DNA from 2 places in the Paenibacillus sp. 23TSA30-6 genome. Region 2 is predicted to be linked to the other one. Evidence: riboswitches for the same ligand, from Rfam matches in the RefSeq annotation. Region 2 holds a riboswitch; the other holds the start of a gene.
What was found. Region 2 has a riboswitch for FMN ahead of ribE (riboflavin synthase). Riboswitches for the same ligand answer to the same signal wherever they lie in the genome.
Positions count from the first base shown of each region.

Region 1: another riboswitch for FMN. It lies ahead of E0698_RS01455 (DMT family transporter); the one in region 2 lies ahead of ribE (riboflavin synthase).

Region 1 covers NZ_SLTL01000001.1:275,015-283,892, forward strand. The annotation lists gene E0698_RS01435 (quaternary amine ABC transporter ATP-binding protein) at 1-469, opposite strand, end outside; gene E0698_RS01440 (GbsR/MarR family transcriptional regulator) at 987-1,550, shown strand; gene E0698_RS01445 (carboxylesterase/lipase family protein) at 1,761-3,242, shown strand; gene E0698_RS01450 (methyl-accepting chemotaxis protein) at 3,355-5,394, opposite strand; gene E0698_RS01455 (DMT family transporter) at 5,633-6,580, opposite strand; FMN riboswitch at 6,753-6,897, opposite strand; gene E0698_RS01460 (ABC transporter permease) at 7,020-7,715, opposite strand; gene E0698_RS01465 (ABC transporter ATP-binding protein) at 7,708-8,631, opposite strand; gene E0698_RS01470 (sensor histidine kinase) at 8,726-8,878, opposite strand, start outside.
Region 2 covers NZ_SLTL01000004.1:166,856-175,733, forward strand. The annotation lists gene scpB (SMC-Scp complex subunit ScpB) at 1-362, opposite strand, end outside; gene E0698_RS05345 (segregation and condensation protein A) at 331-1,125, opposite strand; gene ribH (6,7-dimethyl-8-ribityllumazine synthase) at 1,299-1,763, opposite strand; gene ribB (3,4-dihydroxy-2-butanone-4-phosphate synthase) at 1,792-2,484, opposite strand; gene ribE (riboflavin synthase) at 2,513-3,178, opposite strand; FMN riboswitch at 3,514-3,687, opposite strand; gene E0698_RS05365 (IDEAL domain-containing protein) at 3,755-4,222, opposite strand; gene E0698_RS05370 (thiamine pyrophosphate-dependent enzyme) at 4,443-6,731, opposite strand; gene E0698_RS05375 (2-oxoacid:acceptor oxidoreductase family protein) at 6,731-7,744, opposite strand; gene E0698_RS05380 (peptidylprolyl isomerase) at 7,993-8,427, opposite strand; gene lysA (diaminopimelate decarboxylase) at 8,589-8,878, opposite strand, start outside.

The DNA of each region.
Region 1 (8,878 bases), on a different contig from region 2:
CCCAGTTTTTAAGACCGACCAGTTCCAGCGCTTGCTGTGCCTTTTCCTGGCGTTTCGTTTTTTCTACCTTTTGAATTTCAAGGCCGTATTCTACATTTTCCAATACAGTCCGATGTGGGAACAGGGCGAATTTTTGAAAAACCATACTGATGGTTTTACGGCGAACTTCGCGGAGTTGTTCTTTGTTCATCTTGCGGAGATCCTTGCCGTGGACCAGAATTTCACCGGAGGTAGGCTCAATCAAGCGATTTAGCATTCGCACCAAAGTGGACTTGCCACTGCCCGATAGCCCCATAATTACGAAAATTTCACCTTGCTTAATTTCCATGTTGGCCTTATTGACACCAACAGTAATCTGTTTTTCTTTGGCCAACTTTTCCTTGCCCCAGCCTTGCTCCAGGAGCGGAACACCTTGCTCTGCGTGAGGACCAAAGAGTTTGCTGACATTTTTGACTTCCAAAATCGTCATACATACACCTCTTCTTTCTATACTTTGCTTGGTATTAACCCCATCTTGCATTAAGGATTGAGTATAAAAATCATAATTCTGAACATCCTGAACGGTTAATGACAAAATTAATTGTAACAGAAGCATTGCTTACATTTCAAACAAAAAAACTGTTCGTAAAGTACGTACAGAAAAAACTGTACAAAGTTTCCTTCGATATGCTCCTTCGTTCTATAGAATGCTCAAACATTCGGAACTTTACAACCGATAGCTCTTTTTTTAAAATAGACAATGAAATATAATCATAAGCAAAAGATTTATGTATATCCATAATTTTAAAAGTTTACTATCATTAGCAATTTTGCGAATTGTGATTTTGAACGACCCATGCTGTTGTAATATAGACAGAAGCTTTGTTTTTGAAACATTTCATTTTTAATTGAAAGATTTCATGTGTTGCGTCAAAGCCAATCGCTTACGGGGAAAAGTCGTTCATACGATCTTAGGCAAAATGCTCTAAAATTAGGAGGTTGCAAGCATGAGCTTGTACCAGTTAGGTGATGAGCAGCAGGCTTCGCTGCAAAAAATTCGCAAACGTGTCATAGAAGCTATAGGTAAAAATATGGACTTGTATGGGATCACCCTGTCTGCGGGGCATTTGTACGGTTTGCTTTTTTTTGCGGATAAACCGATGACGCTGGACGAAATGGGCCGTGAAATGGAAATGAGCAAAACGAGCATGAGTACCGGTGTCCGAACACTGCTGGATTTGAAAATGGTCAACAAGGTGTGGAGCAAAGGCTCACGCAAGGATTTGTATGAAGTCGAATATGACTGGCATCAAACGTTCACAGACTTCTTTGCTATTAAATGGAGAAAAGCGGTTGAAACGAATTTGCTGGTGCTGCGCAAGGCCATTGAGGAGCTGGACAGATTGCTGGAGCGGGATGGGGAATATGAGGAATTTAAGGCTGTTCTCCAGCAGGATCGTTTGAAAATGAAGCAGGCTGTGGCTTATTACAAGTGGCTGGACCGACTGATTGATTCGATGGAAAGCGAAGAAATATACAAGCTGATCCCGAAGGAAGAGGTTCGTGATTAATCGCTTATCATCTTTTGTTTCCAAAAAAATGCCGGAGCGTAGAAAGCGTTCCCGGCATTTTTTTGTGTGTGGCTTTGTTAATTTTGAATTAGCTTTGTTCGATTTTTGGTTTGGGCCTGCGCAAAGGGTATAATAGAAATATGAAATGATTGATATAATGCTGTGTTGAATATTTAATACTGAACATACAGGTTAAAGGAGGCTTCATATATGGAAAGTATTACAATACATACCCGCCTGGGTCAGCTTCGTGGGGAAACGGTGAATGGATATCATGTATGGAAGGGCATTCCATATGCACAGCCTCCTGTGGGGGAACTGCGTTTTCACGCGCCTCAGCCTTTGAAGCCTTGGGAAGAGGTACGAGATGCAACGCGCTTTGGGCCGATCTGTCCGCAGCCTATGCCATCTGCTGAGAGTATGACCGGGAATCTGGTGGAACCGCCTGAGCAGTCGGAGGACTGCTTGTACCTGAACGTCTGGACGCCAGCTTCGGAGGCACCTGCAAAGGGACGACCCGTGATGGTGTGGATTCACGGCGGAACCTTTGTAACCGGGTCGGGAATTATTCCATTATATGATGGGGCACGGATGGCAGAAAATGGCGATGTTGTCGTCGTTACGCTCAATTATCGGCTCGGGCCGTTGGGCTTTTTGCACCTGACTCCACGGGGAGACGGACTGACCTCTAATGCGGGGCTGCTGGATCAGATTGCTGCCTTGGAATGGGTTAGGGACCACATCGCCGCATTTGGCGGTAACCCGGACGAGGTGACGGTGTTCGGTGAATCAGCGGGAGCTATGAGCATTGCCGCGTTATTGGCTATGCCAGCCGCAGAGGGCCTGTTCCAGCGTGCTATTTTACAAAGCGGAGCATCGCAGGTGCTGCCGACTTCACAGGCGGAGCAAGTCACGGCTGCGTATCTTCAGCAGTTGGGGGTGGACACCCTGCATCCGGAACGATTGTTTACGCTGCCGACGGAGGCACTCATGCTTGCCATGGCCAAGACGCATGAAATGATCGGCCCGGGACTGGCAATGCTCTATCAACCCGTTGTGGACGGTGTGACCTTGCCTGACGTACCTTTATCTGCGATTGCCAAAGGATCAGCCAAGCAGGTATCCGTTCTGATCGGAACGAATTTGCATGAGGGTGCTTACTTTATTCGTAAGGAATCCCATCTGATGAACAAGTCGACGGCGAGTCAGGCATTGGAAATAATGACGGGCATGTCAGATGTTGGCGATTTGACGGAACCATTCCCTGTTACGATTGAGGGGCAAGCGCAGATGCTGACGGATCTGTTCTTCTGGCGGCCTGCGCTGGCTCTGGCGGTTGCACAAGCGGTACATGCCCCGGTGTGGATGTACCGTTTTGACTGGACGCTGCCGGGGCATCCAGTATTCGGACAAGCGGTTCACGGCGCGGAAATTGCGTTTGTTTTCGATAATCTGGAGCTGCTAGGCAAGCTCGGATTGGACGTTCATCCGCCTATGAGGACGCTGGCTTACGATATGCAGCAGGCATGGGTTGCTTTTGCACGTGATGGGAAGCCTGTGCTGTCGGAAAGGGAGTGGCCGGTATACGACAGGGAAACACGGGCCACGACCATTTTTCATCAAGGCATCTCAGTTCAGCATGACCCGGAAGGGGAAAGACGCCGCCAGTTGACCGGACAGATGAGTATTTGATCCAAGTATTGAGATATCGTCTAATGCCCTAACATATTAAAAGCCTTCGCCCGTATTTTGTATACGGATGAAGGCTTTTTTAGGTTGAACAGGTGCAGATGTATTGCAGGCACTAAATCTTGAATCGCTTAACCAGCTCTTGCAAATCCTGCGCCATGTTGGACAGCTCCTGAGAGGAAGAAGCGATTTCTTCCATCGCCGCCATTTGCTCTTGAACGGCTGCGGAAGTCGTCTGTGAGCTATCCGCCGAATTGCGGGACAGGCTTGCCAGATGGGTAACAGTAGCCGAAACTTCCTCCGTACTGGCCGAAATTTGTTCAGCGGCTGCGGACACGCTTTGAATCTGTTCCACAATATGAGATGTGGAGCGCTCAATATTCGTGAAGGCACCTTCTGCATCTTGGCTAATACGCAGTCCCTCGCCCACCTGGTTACGAACATTACCGTTCATCGTAGCTGTGGAGCGCTGGATCAGATCCAGCATCTGTGTAATGATTTGGCTGATGGAATCCGCGCTTTCCTTGGATTGCTCCGATAGCTTGCGAACCTCGATGGCTACTACGGCGAATCCACGCCCGGCTTCGCCTGCTCTGGAGGCTTCGATTGACGCGTTCAGCGACAGCAGGTTGGTCTGCTTGGCAATGGCAGCAATCGCACTATTCATCTGCTTCGCATCGTCAGAGAGCTGTGACAGCTCGTCCATCAGGCTGGCTGTTTGGGTCACAGCTTCCAAAATACGGTCCATCTGTGTGCGTACGCTGCCGATCATTTGGCTGCCTTTGGCTACGTCATGCTCAGTCTGTCCTGCTGAATCTACGATGGAGCTTGCCGATTCCGCAATGGTGCTGACACCCTTCGCCATTTCCTCGACGGCATTGGCTGTTTGTTCGGATGCCTCTGCACTGGTGGTCGCATTTTCTGCGGATTCCATAACCGTTTCCGCTACATGCTGTACGGATTCCGTCGTTTGCTCTGTGCTTTCCTTGATCATCAGGGAGGAGGACGCGAGTCGGGACGACGTTTGGTTGACCTCGGAAACCATCGTATGCAGTGCATGTGTCATCTGGTCAAAATTTTGCGCCAGCTCGCTGAATTCATCCTTGCCGGACAGATTGACCCGTGCGGTAAGGTTGCCGTCACGAACCTCGCGCGTTCCATTTTGCAGCTTGCCCAGTGGAATCAGGAACGAGCGAATCATCAGGATAATAATGATAGCAGCAACCAGTGTGGATATGGCGATAACGATTAGGCTTTGTCTCAAAATGGGAGCTACCGAATCGCTATAATCCTCCTGATCTGCCAAGGCGATGACGTTCCATCCCGTAAGAGGATCAACGAGTGTAAATGATTGCATATCTCTGTTCATAAATCGAATTTCTTTCGTTGCGGATGATGATTGGATTTCCCCTTCATTTAACTTGGTAATAACGGGTAGTCCTTTAATGGAGTCTGCCGGTTTTTTTCCCGTATTCTTAAAGGCTACTCCAGCACCCGCCACAACTGTACTGTTCGCATCAACCACAAACAGTCCGCCACGATTGCCGATCGTAACCTCCTTCAAGCTTTCGCTTAGTCTATCCAGACTCAAGTTCATTGCTATAGCTCCTTGACCATCTGGTAAGCTTCTGGACAACGTGACCACTAAATTACCCGAGGAAGCACTGACTGACGGAGCACTAATGATTGTTTCCCCGTTTAACCCTATCGCATTTGAATACCATTTTTTTTCACGGGGATCATAATCCGTTGATTCTTTCTTTGGTGAACGAACATATTCTCCTTTTGTATTACCAAGAAGTACCCCATCCAGCTCGGGATGAGCTTTCAAGATCACATCAAATTTAGCCTGAATTTCTTCATTCTTGGAATTCAGGGTATTGGATTGAACCTCAGTAGCTAATACATTTAAATCTTTTATTAAAGGTGATACATATTGATTAATGTTGCTGCGAAATAAAAACAGGTTGAAATCAATTGAGCTGCCCATCTGCTGGCTAAGCTGGGTTTTGGCCCCCTGATACGAAAAGTATCCAATAAGAACACTTGGAATCAATAGAACCGCCAAAAAAGATACAATCAATTTTGTCCGCATTAAATAGAACTGTTTGAGAAACCTGCTCCACCATGGAACCGTTTGTTTTGCTTTAGTCATAGTTCTTGCTCCTCTGTGTCTAATGATCACTACATTGTTTTATTCGACAAAAGCCAAAGGATTTTATAGATGTAATCTTTGGGAAAAGAGGAATAGTTGCTAGTTTTACACGCTTTTATTTAAAAATAGTTCTAAAGTAGCATGTTAAATATTAATACTTATACATAAAAAGCCAAATCGGAGATGCAAAGCATCTTCTCGATTTGGCTTGGGAAGTAAGTAACGGACATTGAACCTGTTAGTTTTTTTGCTGACGAGAAATCATAAAGAGTGTAATCCAGATAAGCATAAAGCCAGTCAATTGCGCTACCGTAACGATCTGCTGGAAAGCGATCCAGTTAATTACAACACCGACCATCGGGAAGCTTAGTTCTGCCATCGTGGCATAAGACGCCTTGGTCGTACTCAAGCCCTTGTAATACAGTAACAGGCTGAGAAGACCAGGGAGCAGCGCCTGCAGCAACAGATTGATAATCACGGCTGCGCCCGCCCATGTGCCAGCAGGCATATTCCAGGGTGCATGCTCCACAGAGGTGAGAACGATCAGCAGAGGGAGAGCCACCATGAAGCGCAGGGAGGTCACCGTCTCATATTTCATCGAACGAAGCAAGTAGCTTCCCATTACTGTCGAACCGCCCCACAGGACCGCTGCTCCTAGTGCAAGCAGACTGCCGACGTGGATGAAATCATGAACATGTCCGAAGGGGAGCGACCAGCCGAAGGTAAGAAGATACGTCCCGAACAGAGCCACGACAATTAAGATTCCAAAATTACGCGGCAGCATTTCCTTCAATATAACGCGGGCCAGAATAATAGCGACCAACGGTTGAAGCTTCTGGAGCAGCAGCACTGCATTGAGATCACCGTTGCTAAGTGCCATTGTGAAAATCACGCTGGCCAGAGCCGAGCCGCCCCACGAGACGAACAAGATGGCCAAAATCTGACGAAGCCGTACCGCTTTAAGCTCCTCGCGATGCTTCCACAGCACTGGTGCCAGGGCGATAAAGAGCAGCACATGCTCCATCAGCACAATTTGTGTAGAGGTAAACGATTTGAGCAAAATAATACGAAACAGCGGGTCCGCGCCCCACAAGGCCGCTCCAATCGCGACTAGCCAAAAACCGCTTTTCATGTGGGAGCTACGATCAAAATCTTTGGATGTTAGTACAGTTGATGATTGACTCATACTCAATTAGCTCCTTGCGAATACAGGACCGGTGGCACAAAAACCCCCGTCCATGGCGATAGGCCATGCAAGACGGGGGTTGATCAAATAAACTTGCCGCTTTATGCAAGTTAAATGAAGTTGCTGCAAAACCAATAACACAGCATTCATTCACTTTGCGGCATGTTCATGCTTCGATCTTCTTCCATCCGGACTTTACCGTCGGCTTTGGCATCTCACCAAATCAGTCCGTATCTTGTTGCCAGATACAGAGTCGCGGGCTTAGCTCCATGAGCCATACCGCCGGTTGGGAATCACACCCTACCCCGAAGATCCTTATTCCGTTTTTTTATTTCTCCTATAGGATATACCTGTTTTAGAATGAAGTCCAGTGAAAAATATGTGTACATTGAACAAAGGTTTTCATTTATTTTTTGAAAGCGTTTTACAAAATTACATATTACGAAGTAATATCTTTGTACTCGATACGACGGATGGCCGCATAAGCTACGAGCATCCCCAGCGCGGCGAACCCGATCTGCACAAGCGCAATGGAGCTAAGTGTAGCGCCGTTATTATTCGAAAACAGCAGGGCTACGATCAGGATCGAGCTCACAATGGTGGTAGGTATCGAGTATTTTCGCATCCCCATGTACAGCGGAACCAGCCCCATAAAGCTTGCTGCAACCGCATTGATCAGTGTCCGCACTGATTGCTGTCCTAGTATAGTGAGGCTAAGCTTATCCGGTACAATAACGACGAACTGATTTAATAGATGAAGGGCTGCCGTAATGATGATTTCCGATAAAATAATGGAAAGGAACGTAAACAGCAACACGATCAAGAGTTTGGCGACCATCAGCTTTTTGCGGTCAATCGGGTACATGAACAAGATGTTAATCGACTTGGACTTAAATTCGCTCACAATAAAGCGGCACAGCAGGACGGAGGCAAAAATAATAAATGTGGCTCTGACCATATAGTCCAGGAGGTCCAAAAGCTCAGCGTACCGTGTAAATTCGGGCACTCCTTCACTTTGGCTGTCCAGCGCAATAATGATGAACAGGCCAAAAATACATGCGTTGGCAATCAGCGCCGAACGGATATATCCCGCCAAATGAAACTTTTTCAGCTCCAGTTGCATTAGTTTAAGCATGGAGTTCACCTCCATGTAACAGCCGCACGAAGTAGTCTTCCAGCGTACTGTTTTTTTGGTGGATGGAATCCACCTCTACCTCATTTAAAATGAGCGTTTTCGTAATTTGCTTCTGCGGTACACTTGTATCGTAAATGCGTATATTCTGATCATTCAGCACCCGGATATTCGTCAGATTCAGGTGATGGGAGAGGACGTAGGCCGCTTTTTTGCAGTCATTGGTCGTAAATTCGATGTATTCCGTATTGGTTTCCCGCACCTGTTCCATCGACACTTCCTCAATCAGTCGACCGTGATTAATCACACCCACCGTATCGGCAATTTGCTCGATTTCCACTAAAATGTGGCTGGACACAAGGATCGTCATACCATATTCCTTGCACAGCATGTGGAATAATTGGCGGATTTCCTTGATCCCCACCGGGTCCAATCCATTAATGGGTTCGTCCAAAATCAGCAACTCCGGCTTGGTCGCAATTGCTCGGGCGATCCCGAGACGCTGCTTCATCCCCAGTGAGAAATCCTTTACCGGCTTGTCATCTGCGTTTCGCAGGTTCACCAGCTCCAGTGCATCCCGAACAGCCTGCTTGTTATAATAGCCCATATATTCACAATGAAGTTCGAGATTTTGCCGGGCCGTCAGCCTGTCATAAAAAATCGGGTATTCAATAATCGAGCCCATCCGTCCGAGCAGTTGGTACGACTTTGGCGTTAATTTTTCACCGAACAATTCAATCTCACCCGAGGTCGGCTTGAGCAGGTTCGTAATCATTTTCATAATCGTTGTCTTGCCCGCCCCATTGGGACCGAGAAAGCCATAAGTTTCCCCCTGGCGCACATTCATGCTGACCCCCGTTACAATTTCGTTGCCCTTCAGGGCTTTGGTCAGTTGATGCGTCCGTAATATGTAAGTCATGGGTGTTCTCCCTTCGTATACTGTTGATAATTCAAGCATAAAGGGTGAAATGTTCATTTTTCTTTCCCGTTTCTTACAAAATTATTAAGTTCGATTAATAGTTGATTTTTTTCAATGTAAAAGAGAAGACCGTCCGCTCATAAGGTATGCTGCTCAAATGAATCTCTCCGTTCATCGTCTCAACCAGACGTTTGGCAATCGTAAGACCCAGCCCGCTGCCCTGTATCGCCTTATTGCGGGAATCCTC
Region 2 (8,878 bases):
CGCTCAGATTTGACACCGCGAATATCTTCGATTTCAACTCTTGTAATGGGCTGGCGGTAGGCCACAATGGCAAGTGTCTCCAAGGCCGCTTGCGACAGCGAGGCACGTGCCGGAGAGTAGGCGAGCTTTTCAAAATAAGGTGCATGTTCGGATAAGGTTGCAAGCTGATAGTGCCCGGCGATACGGACAATTTGCAGACCTCTTCCTCCCTGCTCCATGTCCTGCTTCATATCCTCCAGACCCTTTTCAACCAGTTCTTGCTGCTGCTCTACAATGTCGGCGATCTGCTTGGCGGACAACCCTTCCTCTCCCGCGAGAAACAGCAGTCCCTCAATAATTGATTTCAGCTTCAGATAATCCATTAACCCGTAAATCCCCTCTCCACTCCATTACAATATCATCGAAAAGCTTCTCCTGATAGCAGAAAATCTGCTTCATTTTCATCAATTCGAGGATAGCCAAAAAGGTGACTACCACTTCATGCCGATACATATCCTCATGCATCAGCTTGGAGAACAGAAGCCGTCCCCCCGTTCCTACCATCTCCAACGCCCCGATGACCTGCCGAATACGGTCCTTGACCGAAATTTCATCCCGGTGAATACGGGTTACCGTCGTACGTCGTTCTGCTTTGCGCAGCGCACGCTGAAAAGCCGCGACCAAATCGCTTGCATGCAGCCCATGCACCGGATTGGCGGGTTCGATGGGCAGGTATGCGCTCAAATCCTCCGGTTCCTTGCCATAGATCAGACTTCGTTCCCATTCACGCTCACTCAGATGGCGGGCAATCCCTTTATATTTACGATACTCCACCAGCTTGCGAACCAGTTCATCCCGTGGATCATAATCCTCTTCTTCATAAAAATCCAAATCATCATATTCCATTACAGGTGGCTTGGGAAGCAGCAATTTACTCTTAATGGATAAGAGCGTCGCCGCCATCACCAGAAACTCGCTCGTAATGTCCAGCTCCAGCTCCTGCATACTGTTCAAAAAAGCCATATACTGATCAGTAATATCACTAATCGGGATATCCTGAATATCGATCTCGGCCTTATCAATCAGATGCAACAGCAGGTCCAGCGGACCCTCGAATGTTTCCAGCTTGTAATTTACGACTGTCAATGTGCTTCCCCCTGCCTTACTCCAATCATCATTCAACAATACCTTTCCCCGTTAGCACTTATGCTCGACTTTATCAATCCCTCTTTCTGTAGTATATACGTCATCGCCTTGCTTAACAATCCAATCCCTTTTTCCTGCTATAGTTATGTCGTTCAATTCAGGTATTCGCAAAATTAAAACTGCTTGCCCAGATTCGCCATCTCAATCGCAGCCAGTGCGGAATCCCAGCCTTTATTACCAGCCTTCGTACCTGCACGCTCAATAGCCTGCTCAATGTTTTCCGTCGTTACTACACCGAAAATAACAGGCACGCCTGTTTTCAGACTGCTTGCCGCCACACCCTTGGCTACCTCATTGCAGACGATATCATAATGGGAGGTCGAACCACGGATCACCGTACCCAGCGTAATAACGGCATCGTATTTACCGCTTGCAGCCATTTTTTGAGCAATCAGTGAAATTTCAAAAGCACCTGGCACCCAGGCTACATCAATCTCATCTTCCTTCGCTCCATGCCGTTGAAGCGCATCGATTGCACCGCTTAACAGCTTACTTGTAATAAACTCATTAAACCGGCCTACCACAATACCATACTTCAAACCATCCGATACGAGATTACCTTCCAGAAAACGTGCCATATGAATCAACCTCTCTTTTTTAAATTATTTACAATGACATACGACGACGATAATCAATCAAATCCTGAATACTGATCAGCTTCAAATGATGACGGTTGGCGATCACTGCCAAATCGGGTACTCGGGCCATGGACCCATCTTCCTTTATAATTTCGCAAATGACCCCGGCGGGTTTGGAGCCGCAGAGTCGGGCCAGATCGACAGCCGCCTCAGTATGACCCGCACGCTGCAAAACACCCCCATCGCGGGCGATCAGCGGAAACATGTGACCGGGCTTGCGGAAATCGCTTCCTGTGGCTGCTTCGTCGGTCAGCGCACGCACGGTCAATGAACGCTCGGCTGCTGAAATCCCCGTTGTGGTCTCTCTATGATCTACCGACACCGTAAAGGCTGTGCCGTGGAAATCTGTATTTTGCTCCACCATCGGTTGCAATTCCAGTGCCTCGGCTCTTTGCCCTGTAATCGGTACGCAGACCAACCCGCGGCCTTCGGTAATCATGAAATTAATGACCTCGGGGGACGCTTTTTCTGCCAGAGCGATAAAATCGCCTTCGTTTTCCCGTTGCTCATCATCCACCACGATCACGACTTTACCGTTTTTTAGATCCTCCAGCGCTTCTTCAATGGAATCCAGACGAATTTCCACCTCCTGCTCCAACACACCATATTCCACTACGTCAGCCACTATATTTGAATGGCTCTCACTGCTTCCGCTTTCCATTACGCTTTCCTCCTTATTTCTTGTGGCATCAGGCAAAGCCGTGTTTCGCCAAATAATCCAGACTCATAGGAGCTTTCTCCGTTTCCTCCGTCGCCGCTAATCTTCCGTAATTCAAAAGCTGCTCCACATATTTACCTAAAATGTCGCATTCAATATTGACGGTGTCTCCCTCACGTTTGGCCTGCAAGGCCGTCTCAGATAAGGTATGGGGGATGATAGATACGGCAAAGGTATCTCCTGTGCGCTGGGCAACCGTCAAGCTGATGCCGTCGAGTGTAATCGAGCCTTTGAGAAGAATATATTTGAATATTGCCTGATCTGTAGGTGCAACTTCGTATACAATCGCATTCTGGTCTGATGTCACCCGACGAATCGTGCCCGTTCCATCCACATGTCCTTGCACGATATGCCCTCCGAACCTGTTGTTCGCCGCCATAGCCCGTTCCAGATTGACCCGGCTACCGGAGTTCAACTCTTTCAGATTGCTGTTGCGGAAGGTTTCAGGCATCACATCAACCTTAAAATCCTTAGTACCCACCTGTGTTGCGGTCAGACAAACACCATTCACGGAAACACTGTCTCCTATTTTCAAATCGCCCAATACCACAGAACCCGCAATGCCCAGCACCATCGCTTCTCCACTTCTGGAAATCTGCTGAATGCGTCCCACTTCCTCGACCAATCCGGTAAACATGCCTTCACTCCTTCCCATCTAAAGTTCAGTTTATCCCTAATTCATCAGGCGTAAGCGCAAAAACCCCCCAGTCCGGATAATATCCGTCATGGGGGGTGATGAGAGTCGAATTTTCAGTATACAAGCGCAGTCCATATACATCCTGAGACCACATGAATGATAAGTTTGCCAATAGAAAGCATGACTGACCATACAACTAAATACGCTCAGAGCGCGTGCGAAAACGAAAGCTTGTAGAACAAGCAATCTTCCGTTTGCTACCTGCAACGAAATAAGCCGTACGTACCATTACGTATGCTAAAAATCGGCACATGTCATGTCATGCACATGCGCTTCGTATCCTTCTCCCATCCAGACTATACTGTCGGTCCCGGAATTGCACCAGGTCCACCTTCTGCTGATCGCTCAGCATCCGGGTCACGGACTAAGCCGCGCTGTTCATCGCAGAAGCGATTTACAGACACGTCATCACCGCCGGTGGGGAATTGCGCCCCGCCCCGAAGGATCTTGCTTTATTCAATTGAATTAGCATTAAACTTGTTACGTATATTAGCACCGACTTCTAAAAAAAGCAAGTTATCTGATAGACGCTTCTGCTTTTGTTTTGACATATTGGCTGGAAAGCTCTTCAAACCAGGCTCTATCATTCATGTGAAGCGCCAGATCAATCAGATCGGCCAGTTCTTCGATCCCGAGCTGCGTAGCATGATCGAACGTAATGACCGCTGAAGCGGTTGGTCCGCGGCCACCCTCCGTGCATATATCGTAATCCAGCCGTACATCAACATGCCCGTCGATAAACTCGCATTTCAGAAAATAAATAATCTCGCACATTAAAATGGGACGCACCTGCGTTTCCAGCACACAATCCATCACCTTGGCTGAATAGTGCTGGTTCGTCAGCGTAAATTTGTGATCTGTCGCTGCCAGCGAAGTCCGTCCAAAGTCATCCGTAAATTTCAATTCCACTGGCGTGATATTCATGACCTTGGGTATTTGCTTCTTTATAATTTCGATTATCTCAACTGTATTCAGCTTAATCATACCTGCACCTCATTGCATCTTAAAATTCAGAGAAAGCACTAATTCAACATGTTTCACGTAGGCCTCCACTCCTATATCGGAAATCATTACCTGATTTTTTATGCTTCATCCCATAAACGACAAAAAAGATTCTTCGCGCAACAAGCGCAAAGAATCTTGATCGAACCGGTACCGCAACATCTTATAACAATGTTCAAAGTGTATTATGCAAAAAACTGGATTATAGCTCCGAAATTTCATGTTTCTTTTTCAGAATATTCCATCGGCGTTCAATCTCCTGCTCAAAGGTAGCCAGCGTGGCTTCTTCCTTAAGAAGATGTTTTGTTTTGCCCATTAATTTGAGCCATTCTGCGGCTGGAATCCGTTTTCCCTTGTCCTCCGGATTGTACGTAATCGTCGTACTGCCTTGCTCAATCTCGTACAGCGGGAAGAAGCAAGACTCCACAGCAGCTCCCACAATGCTGGTACCCAGTCTATCCTCGGATTTCCAGTTCAGCGGGCAGGCGCACAGGATTTTACCATAGGCGGTCCCCACGTTATTTGCATACCATTGTGCTTTGGCCGCTTTACGCAGCATATCCTGCGGATGGCTCTCGGCTGCCGTGAAGGCATATGGAATATTGCAGGCAGCCATAATTTGCACCGTATCCTTGTGATGCCCCTGCTTGCCTTTTTGCATCTTCCCTACACCTGAGGTGCTCGTCATATGGCCGACCGGAGTCGAGTATGATTGCTGCGACCCTGTATTCATGTACCCCTCGTTATCATATTCCAGCATGATCAGCTTATGATTACGCAGAGCCGCACCAATCGCAGAACCCATACCAATATCCATCCCACCGTCCCCGCTGATCATGATAAAGGTCGGATCGTCCGACATTTCAATTTCATTACGGCGCTTCATTTCCATGTAAGCTTCCAGCGCTCCCGAAAGTGTAGCGGCCCCGTTTTGAAAAAGATTGTGGATCATCGGCTGTTTGTGTGATGTATACGGATAACCTGTCGTGACCACGTATACACAACCGGTCTGGAACAGCACGACGATATCTCCCTCGATACCTTTGAAAAACAGCTCCAGCGCAGACAGCGCTCCACAGCCTGGACACGCCCCATGACCCGGCGTAAGACGGCGTGGTTTGGTCGTCAGCGAACGCAGCGGCGGTACCTTGACCTTGAGCTTCCCGGTCACCTCATCCGGCGTAACCTGAATGAGACCCGTACGGTACGCATCGCCCCGTGGCGGCTGCATAACTTGCGGCATCACCTTGTCCGGTGAACCCAGATTAATTCCGTAATAATCAAAGGGCTTCTCCGCTCGTCCGGCCTCTGCCGCCTCAATCGCAAGCTGGAAGAACGCCTCTGCATCTTCCGCATAAAAATCCTTGCCCCCCAGGCCAAAGATACGGCTCAACACGAGTGTCCGATTCAGCGGGTCCTCCTGTAAGGCCGCCTTGATTTCGTGCGTCAAATTACCGCCATCGGCGCCGTACGAATCCGCACGTTCACCCACCAGCAGCGCCTTGACATGGCACAATGCCTCGCGAAGCTGCTCGGCAGGAAACGGTCGGATGATATTCGGACGTATCACACCAGCTTTAATCCCGCGCGCGCGGAGTTGATCCGCCACATCCTTGGCCGATTCAGCCGCCGAATTCAACAGGAATACCGCGACCTCAGCATCCTCCATATGATACAGATCCAAAATCGGGTATTCCCGACCGGATAAAGCGGCATATTCTGCTGCTACCTGCTCATATACTCCTTCTGACAGCTTCAGTGCTTCGGACAGCTGAACATGATTATTCGTCAGGTCATCGCCGTTCATATGCGCGCCCACGGTAACAGGATGATCAAAATCCGTAATATTCGGATAATTTAAGTTCGGGTTAGGACCTACAAAACCGCGCACGGTCTCAGCATCGGCAAAATATTGCACTTTACGTTTTTGATGGGACGTATAAAAACCGTCATATGCAACCATTACAGGCAGCCGTACATCGCTATGCTCTGCGATTTTTAGTGCCATGATGTTCATATCATACACAGCCTGTGGTGTACTTGCCGTCAAAATGACCCAGCCTGTATTCAAACCATAGTACAGGTCCGAATGATCCCCGCGAATATCCAGGGGACCACTGACAGCTCGTGTCACCAGATTCATAACCATTGGAAAACGAGTACCTGACTGAACAGGTAACTGCTCCAGCATGTACAGGAAACCTTGCGAACTAGTGGCGTTCACAACCCTCGCTCCCGCTGCGGCAGCTCCATAACAAATCCCTGCCGATCCGTGTTCTCCGTCTGCTGCAACCAGCTTAATATTATGCTGACCTCTCGTTCTCATCTGATCCAGATACTGCGCTACCTCGGTAGATGGAGTAATCGGGAAATATCCCATCATATGATAATTGATCTGCGCAGCCGCCGTAGCTGCCATTTCATTACCGGATTCGAACGTTGTCACTTGCGCGGCGCCTGTCTGTTTGAGTTCTTCCTCCAGTTTTGCCATTACGCACGCCCTCCTTCATATACCGGAAATTGGTGGGCAACTCGATTCTGTTCCGCCCATCCCCATTGCTCGCGACGCGAGCTTAATGCCCCCGATGGGCAAATATCTACACATTTCAGACATCCTTTGCAATACTGGTAATCAATCCCTTGCAAAAATGGAATCATTCTTCCGCGTTTGTCTGCTTGCTCTTCCCATACAAAACAGTAATCCGGGCAAATCGAATCACACTTGGCACAATGGGTACATTTATCAGCTTCATATTCAGGCACATACCCCTGACGTGAACCACTAACATCTCTCGTCATGCTGTTCCCCTGAGTCGCAATAACGCCCCCCAATGGCTGCGTTTCGTACCCCAGTAAAGGCTGCGGACGTTCAAAAACCCGATCCTGCGCGTCATCTGTAACCGGATATACGTGCAGTTCCATTTCTTCAAAACCACGGTTAAACGTACGCAAATTAGGCTCCACCAACTGTGGATTTTTCTTTTCAAAAGTACTGCGAATAACCGATCTCATCGCCTCCGGATCTAAAAAATCACAGACGCGGAACAGCGCACCCAGCATGGACGTATTCAGCTTGGTCCGCTCCTCCAGGGCGATGCCCATCGCATCCACCACCGCTAATGTACCGGATACCAGTCCCAAATCAGCCCGTATTTCTTCTGCTGGACGTGTAGAATTAACCACTACAATCCCATCCGCTGGCAGTCCGCTGATGACATTTACCGTTTTGTATAACGTTTCATGGAAAATGCCTACCACATGCGGTTGCTCAATCGGACTGTGATCGCGGATATCCACCCCGGGATCACAAAAACGGACAAAGCTTTTGACCGGGGTTCCCTTCTTTTCCGAACCATATGATGAAAAATTTGAAGCATTCAGCCCCAGACCAAGCACCCCGGTTTCAGCCAGCATTTTACCAGCCAGATTAGCGCCGAGTCCACCAATGGACTCCAGCCGGATTTCAAAAAATCCGAGTCGATTTGTGCTCGTTAAAATAGACAATGTGATAAACCCCCTTCTTTTGCAACCCTTACTAAGCTTGAATACTCATATAAAAAAATGGAAAATGCATTCTTATGAAAAGGCTATCACAACACTTACTTTTCGAATGTGATCTTCTTCACTTTAAGACCTGCGTGAATGCGAAAATCAGCAAACTGTCAAACAAAAGACAACAAAAAGCCGCCCTGTCCAAAGACAGAACGGCTTAGGTGTAACGTTAAGAAAAAGATCATGCATTTAACGGTATATTACGCGTCAAATACTTTAACCTCTTTCATTTTGTCGCCTTGTTTTACAGCATCAATGAATTCCATACCTTTGGTCACTTGACCAAATACAGTATGTACTCCATCCAAATGCGGCTGTGGAGCGTAGCAGATGAAGAATTGGCTTCCGCCTGTGTTACGGCCTGCATGCGCCATGGACAGAACGCCTTTGGCATGCTTCGTTGTGTTCGTAGCTGTTTCGCAGTCGATCGTGTAGCCAGGGCCGCCTGTGCCTGTTCCATTAGGACAACCACCTTGGGCAACAAAGCCTGGAATAACGCGGTGGAAGCTCAAGCCGTTGTAGTAACCGCTGTTTGCCAGCTTTTCAAAGTTAGCAACCGTGTTTGGCGCTTCTTCTGGAAAAAAATCAATTTCGACGATACCGCCGTTTTCAAGATCTATTCTACCTTTTTTCATTGTTTGTAGCTCCTTTTCAACCTGTTTTGAAAGCTAAATAGCATCAAGTTCCAGTTTACTATGAATTGCCGCGCTTAGCAAAGCCTTGTCCAAAAAAAGAGACCATTGTCCCCGGTATATCACTCCGGATGAATGGCCTGTTTCGTCACACGTATTCAAAATCAGGAAGAAACCGTAATCTTGGCGTTGGGATGAACCGATGAACTGGCTTGGTCACGAACCAAACGCTGTGGCACGACATCATTCCGAACGATATCTTCATAGCTTTCCCGGCGTACCACCAGTTCGGCCTCACCATTGTTTACAAATACAACCGCTGGTCGACGTATCCGGTTATAATTACTCGCCATGGAATAATTGTAGGCTCCGGTTGAAGCAACAGCGAGCAAATCCCCGCTGGTCGGACGCGGCAGCTCCACATCCCAAATGAGCATATCGCCGCTTTCACAGC